2 linked regions of the Rubrivirga marina genome follow. The protein of the gene in region 2 interacts with the protein of the main gene of each other region in a pairwise test. Links are inferred from orthologs where the notes say so. Each region holds a gene or a part of one and is shown on either strand. Other genes may lie near its edges. The genes, in order: ruvC and ruvA.

Evidence for each region.
Region 1: the proteins of ruvA (region 2) and ruvC interact in binary tests that used the Escherichia coli proteins (3 or more experiments, as listed by UniProt). The link is inferred for Rubrivirga marina from one-to-one orthologs.

The regions. Positions count from the first base shown.
Region 1 is NZ_MQWD01000001.1:4,519,247-4,522,414, reverse strand. The notes cover bases 23-2,880. They hold ruvC (crossover junction endodeoxyribonuclease RuvC), read left to right. Parts: upstream 23-1,112; coding sequence 1,113-1,649; downstream 1,650-2,880. Other genes in these bases: BSZ37_RS19280 (hypothetical protein), read right to left, coding at 2,412-2,880; BSZ37_RS19285 (hypothetical protein), read left to right, coding at 2,068-2,361; BSZ37_RS19290 (DUF4290 domain-containing protein), read right to left, coding at 1,698-1,979; BSZ37_RS19300 (YebC/PmpR family DNA-binding transcriptional regulator), read left to right, coding at 298-1,047; BSZ37_RS22715 (hypothetical protein), read left to right, coding at 69-194. Outside these bases: more of BSZ37_RS19280, read right to left, coding at 2,881-2,975; BSZ37_RS19275 (ABC transporter ATP-binding protein), read left to right, coding at 3,101-3,168.
Region 2 is NZ_MQWD01000001.1:1,523,338-1,526,540, reverse strand. Bases 294-3,186 are described here. They hold ruvA (Holliday junction branch migration protein RuvA), read left to right. Parts: upstream 294-1,388; coding sequence 1,389-1,985; downstream 1,986-3,186. Other genes in these bases: BSZ37_RS06295 (sensor histidine kinase), read left to right, coding at 2,937-3,186; BSZ37_RS06300 (response regulator transcription factor), read left to right, coding at 2,096-2,827; BSZ37_RS06310 (hypothetical protein), read right to left, coding at 1,052-1,249; BSZ37_RS06315 (hypothetical protein), read left to right, coding at 294-1,050. In the rest of the region: BSZ37_RS06320 (RNA polymerase sigma factor), read left to right, coding at 1-151; more of BSZ37_RS06315, read left to right, coding at 163-293; more of BSZ37_RS06295, read left to right, coding at 3,187-3,203. UniProt on the Escherichia coli protein: The RuvA-RuvB-RuvC complex processes Holliday junction (HJ) DNA during genetic recombination and DNA repair.

The sequences.
Region 1 (3,168 bases), 3.0 Mb from region 2 along the record:
TCGTATTGCGACTCCGTCGGGAACGGCATAGGTCTCTCTCAGGGGAAGACATCTCCGATCTGACCGTCATGCGTGCTCTCAAGCCCGTTCTCCTCTGCCTCGCCGCCGTGACCGCGTTCATGGCCGCCGGCTTTGTCCAGGTCGTCACCGCGCCGACCGCCCCGATGCCGACCGTCTTGGTCGCCGTGTGGTAGGCGCGATTCGTCGGGGATTCCGGCGGTCTGGATTGGATGCGGCCGGAGCGTATCGCGGGCCAGGCTATCTTGGGCACACAGACAACCAGCCCAGGATTCAGCGATGGCCGGTCACAACAAATGGTCGAAGATCAAGCGGAAGAAGGGCGCCGCCGACGCGAAGCGCTCGAAGGTGTGGGCCCGGATCACGCGTGACATCATGGTCGCCGCCCGCGGGGGCGTTGGCGACCCCGCCCTCAACGCGCCGCTCGCGCTCGCCGTCGACAAGGCGAAGGCGGAGAACATGCCGAAGGACAACATCGAGCGGGCCATCAAGCGGGGCACCGGCGAGATCGAGGGGGCCGACTACGAGGAGCTCGCCTACGAGGGCTACGGGCCCAACGGGATCGCCATCTACGTCGACGTCCTGACGGACAACACGAACCGGACCGTCGCCGACCTCCGGAGCCTCTTCTCGAAGGCTGGAGGCAACCTCGGCACGTCGGGCTCCGTCGCGTTCCTGTTCGATCAGAAGGCCGTGTTCGAGATCCCGGCCGCCGGCCTCACCGAAGACGACCTGTTCCTCCTCGTCGCCGACGCGGGTGCCGAGGACCTCCGTCGCGAGGGCGACCACTTCACGGTCGAGGCGCCGGCCGAGGCCTTCGGCGACGTCCAGGCCGCCCTGGCCGACGCCGGCATCGAGGCCGACGAGGCCGACCTCCGACAGCTTCCCACGACGACGACCAAGCTCGAGCCCGACCAGGCGGCCAAGGTCCTCCGCCTCCTCGACCAACTCGACGACCACCAGGACGTCCAGGCCGTCTTCTCCACGCTGGAGATGGACGAGGAAACGCTCGCCGCAGTGGAGGGATAAGGGATCCGGGAGGGGCCATACGGGGCGCCTCCTCCCTCTATCCCTCATCTCCATCCCGCCCCACCATGATCGTCCTCGGCATCGACCCCGGCACGCGGACCGCCGGCTTCGGCGTGGTCGAGGTCGAGGGCAACCGCGAGCGCGCGCTCGACTTCGGCACCATCGACCTGCCGGAGTCGATGGACCACACGCTCCGGCTGCAGCGGATCTACGACCGCATCCTCGAGCTGGCCGACGAGCACATGCCCGACGAGGCGGCCGTCGAGGTCCCGTTCCTCGGCCAGAACGTCCAGTCGATGCGGAAGCTGGTTCGCGTGGAGGCGACGGTGATGCTGGCGGCGATGCACCGCGAGATCCCGGTCGCGCAGTACGCGCCGGCCGAGGTGAAGAAGGCCGTGACGGGCAAGGGCCGCGCGGCGAAGGAGCAGGTCGCCTTCATGGTCCGCGCGATCCTCCGCCTGGAGGACTCCGGCGCGCTCGACGCCAGCGACGCCCTCGCCGTCGCCCTCTGCCACGCCCGCCGCGCGACGACGGGCCCCGCCAGTGGGGCGCCCAAGGACTGGGCCGCGTTCATCAAGGCCAACCCCGGCCGCGTCCGCTAGCCGCGAGGGCCTCCGCCTCGGTTCCGAGGCGGCGAGGGCTGGCGCCCGCTAGGTCGTGCCGAGGCCACGCTCCTCGTCGCGGACGCGGACGACGTCCGCGACCTCACTCGCGTCAAGCGTCCGGTTGCTGAGGGCCACGGCCAGCTCGGCGACCTGCTCGGCTTTCTGCGGCGCCTGGCTCCACTCCGGGTGCGCGTTCTCGATGAGCGACACCAGGATGCGGACGTAGGGGAAGCGTTCTTCGGCGGAGGGCAGCGCGCCGGTGGCCTCGGCAAAGAGCTGGGCGTTCCGGCCGACCTGGCGGTCGAGGATGCGGCGGTCGTAGACCATGGAGACGGGAGAGGAGAGGGGACCCCGGCGGGGCACCGCTATACTACGGGCGGTCGCCGACAGTTCGGAGAGACCGCTCCCTGGCCCGATGCCCGCCTCATCCACCGCCGCCTTCCCCAACCCGCGCCCGCCGTACCGGCTGGAGCTGCTGCCCGTGGTGCCGCCGTACTACCGGCGCGCGCGGGCCTCGGCGGTGCGTCGCGGCGAACTCGTCTACTACGGCCCGGCCCCGACCTTCTACGGTGTCGGGGAGGTCCTGTCGCAGACCGAGGAGCACGTCCTCGTCGACTTCCGCGGGACCGGCCAACTCGGCGTCCACCAGGAGTCGCTGGAGCCGCAGTATGTCCTCCCCATTCCCGATGACCGGGCGGGCCTGATCTGAGTCCGCGCGGGCGCCGGGCCCCTCCCGCCTCGGCGTCGAGGCGGAGAGGCTCAGATCCCGAGGTCGAGCCCGAGGCGGCGGAACGTGGCCGGAGGTACGTAGCGGGCCTCGAACGTGCCCTGCGCGGCCCCGCCGACGCGCCGCGTGGGCGACGTCACCGTCAGCCCATCGGCGTCGAACTCGAACGAGCCGGCCAGGAAGCCGTAGCTGTCGATCCGGGTCAGCGCGAGCGTCCCGTCGACGCCGCGGAGGACGGCGCCGACCGACTCGAGCGGGTCGTCGGCCTCGTCGACCTTCGCGATCGTCGCGGCGACGGACCGGTCCTGCTCGTCGGCGATGGCGTAGGCGCCGACCCCGGGGCGGTCGCCGGGACGCCGGAAGAGGACGTAGTCGTACGCGTCGTAGTCGCTCTCGTAGAGGTCGCCCACGAACAGGCCGAGCACGAACTCCGGTCCGCTCGCGGTCTCGACGACCGTGTAGACCGCCTCGCCGTCGACCGCCCGGGCCTCGGCGTCGACCTCGACGCGGCCGACGAACTCGCCGAGCAGGCTGTCCTCGCTGTCGCACCCGGCGAGGGCGACGAGGGCGATCAAGAATGGGAGAGAGAGGGGCAAGAATGGGAGAGAGAGGGGGCGGGGCATGGGAAAGGGGGGCGGCGCCGGGGGGACCGGAGTAACCTCCGCGGGCGAGGTGCGTAACCGACGCTCTCTCGCACCGTTCCCCCCGCGACGCCGACTTAATGACTTCCGCTCTACGTCTCGAAAAGGTGACCAAACGCTATGGGCAAACGGTCGCTGTCGACGGCGT
Region 2 (3,203 bases):
CTACTCGAAGGCGATCGCCCGCCTTCGCGAGGACCCCGACCTCTGCGCCCTCCAGTTCGGTGGCCTCCCCGCGGACTACGCAGACAGCGAACCTTCCGTGGAGGGCGATGGAGAGGTTAGATCGAATCCACCGGAGGGTCTAGGGCCCTGATTCCCATCGCCGTGACTGACATCGCCCTGCTCCTCGATGACTACCCTGCTCTCTCCCCCGACGAGCGGGCCGCAGTCGACGCCCGCGTGGCGGGCCGCCCCGAATGGGCCGAGGCGCACGCCGAGGCCCGCCGCCTCGCCGCCTTCGTCGACGCGGCCACGGACCGCGACGACCGCCCCGAGCGCGCCGTGGCGCGGCGCTTTGGGTCCCCGCTCCTCGACTCCGCCTCTGGCGAGCGGGCCGAGGGCGACGACGCCATCGACGCCCGCCTGGACGCGATCGCGGCGGAGGCCGAGGATCCCCTCCGGCGCTACGAGCGCCTGACGGGTCACGTCCTCGGCGACACACCCGCTCCAGGCGGCGACTCCGCATCGGGCCCCCTCACTCTCCTCGAGCCCGCGCCCGCCCGTCCCCGTCTCCGGCTGGTGCGCGCCTCGACCTGGGCCGCCGCTGCGGCCGTCCTCCTTGGCGCCTACGGCGGCCTCTTCACCGTGTCGGCCGCGCTCGTCCCCGAGCGGGCGCAGGTGGCCGCCCTCGGCGAGATCGAGGCCGACCCGCCGCCGGTCCTCCGAGGCGACGAGGCGGTCCCCGAAGCCGACCGCCTCGCGGCCGCCCTCGGGGCCGTCGACGAGGCACGCCGGTCGACGCTCGGGCTCTTCCCCACGTACGACGCCGCCACTCTCGATGCCGCCGCGGCCGAAATCGAAGCCGTCGTCGAGGAGGCCGACGCCACGTCGTGGGCCTCCCAAGAGGCACGCCTTGCCCTCGGACGCATCCTGCTCTACCGGGGCCGAGACGCCGAGGCCGTCCGCGTGCTCGGGACGCTCGTCGAACAAGGCAGCTACCGCGGCGCCGACGCCCGCCGGCTGCTCGACTTCGTCCGCCGCGACGGCGCGTAGCTCACGAGCCGAGCTCGCGCCGTTCGAGGTGGGCGACGGTCGTCCCGTCGGCGAGCGTCTTCCCATCTTCCTCGGCGGGGCCGCCCGCGAGCGGCGAATCGGGTGGGACGGCGCCATGCCCGCCGGCCTCGTAGCTGCCCGACGGCGAGTCGTCGCGGTCGAGGTCGTCGGTGGGATCGGTCGTCGGGGCGTCGGGCATCGTGGGGCTCGGGGAGTGCCGGAGACGAACCCACGTGGGGCACAGGGGGGTCCCCGCCCGACGCCCATGACAGGTCGGTGGCACCGGGCAGGCCTAGCTTGGACCGATTCCGCCCCCCTGCTTCGCACGCCCCAGTTCTGTGTACGCCTACGTTTCTGGCACACTCGCCGACAAGAAGCCGACCGAAGCCGTCATCGAGGCCGGCGGCGTCGGCTACCGCCTGCTCATCCCGGCCTCGTCGTATGAGCGGCTGCCGGCCGTCGGCCAGCCGGCCAAGCTGGTCACGTCGTTCGTCGTCCGCGACGACGCGCTCACGCTCTACGGGTTCGCCTCGGACCCCGAGCGGACGACGTTCGAGACGCTGACCAACGTGAGCGGAGTCGGGCCGAAGCTGGCCATCGCCGCGCTCAGCGCCATGAGCCCGAGCGAACTCCGCGACTCCGTCGTGGCCGGCGACGCGGCCATGCTCACGCGCATCCCCGGCATCGGGAAGCGGACGGCCGAGCGGCTCATCGTCGAGCTCCGCGACAAGTTCGCCTCGATGGACGGGCTCGAACCCGCCGGCGCGCTCGGCGGCGACGGCTCCAGCGAGGCCCGCGCCGACGCCCGTTCGGGCCTGGAGGCGCTCGGGCTCAGCCGGGCCGAGGCCGAGAAGCGGCTCCGGAAAGTCCTTCGCGCCCACCCCGGCACCCAGTCGGCCGAGGAGCTCATCCGGCTCGCCCTCCGCGAAGCGTAGTCGACTCCGCCCGCCTCGGGATCGGGGTGGGCCCCCAGGCGGGGGATACACTGCGGTAACACGCGCCCCCGGAAGCCCTCCTAGCTTCCGAGTCCACCGCCCCATCCGCTATGGACGCCGCCGCGCCTGCGCTCCCGACGGACGACGACCGCGCCACGGTCCTCGTCGTCGACGACGAGCCGGACCTCGTCGAGCTCCTCCAGTACGCCCTCGAGACCGCGGGCTTTACCGTCCTCACGGCCGCCGACGGCGTGTCCGGGCTCGCGCTCGCCGAGGCCGAGAAGCCGGACCTCATCGTGGTCGACATCATGATGCCGCGGATGGACGGGGTCGCGCTGACCGAGCAGATCCGCGAACGGGCCGCGCTTCGGCTCACGCCGATCCTGATGCTGACGGCGCGGACCGACGAGCGCGACGAGATCGCCGGGCTCGAGGCCGGAGCCGACGACTACCTCCCGAAGCCGGTCTCCCCGAAGCGCCTCGTGAGCCGGGTCAAGGCGCTCCTCCGACGGATCGAGCGCGAAGAGGAGGCCACGACGGCGCAGGTCCGCGTCCACGACATCGTGGTCGACCGCGACCGCTACGTCGTCGAGCGGCCCGCGACGGGCGAGACGTTCCGGCTCCCGCGGAAGGAGTTCGAACTCCTGTTCTTCCTGGCCAGCCACCCCGGCCGCGTGTTCGAGCGCGACGAGCTCCTCAGCGCCGTTTGGGGCGCCGACGTCGTCGTCGTGGACCGGACGGTCGATGTCCACGTGCGGAAGATCCGGGAGAAGATCGGGAGCGACTACATCGAGACCGTCAAGGGCGTCGGGTACCGGCTGGCGGAGGCGCTGGGCGAGTAGCGCCGAGCCGGCGCGCGGCTCGGCCCACCGCGGCACCGAGGCGGGCGGAGCCGGTCGATCTGGCGGGATCCCCACTCCCTTTCGAGCCCCCATCCGCTATCCTGCGGTGGTGACCGCCCCTACCTACACCCCGTCCCGCGTGCACCGCCTCGCGCTCCGCGTGGCGGCGACGGTCGCGCTGCCAGTCGGGCTCGTCGCCGCGATCGGCGCGGGCGTGCCCGGCGGCGTCCGGACAGGGCTTCTGGCGGGCGTGCTGATGGCGCTCGTCGCGAGCGTGGCGACCTACGCGGCCGTCTCGCGGCAGATCGCCGGGAGGCTGGAGTTAGCGCGGCGGACGCTCCGCGAGGCGCGGAAACGTCGGTTCGACGCCCTCGCC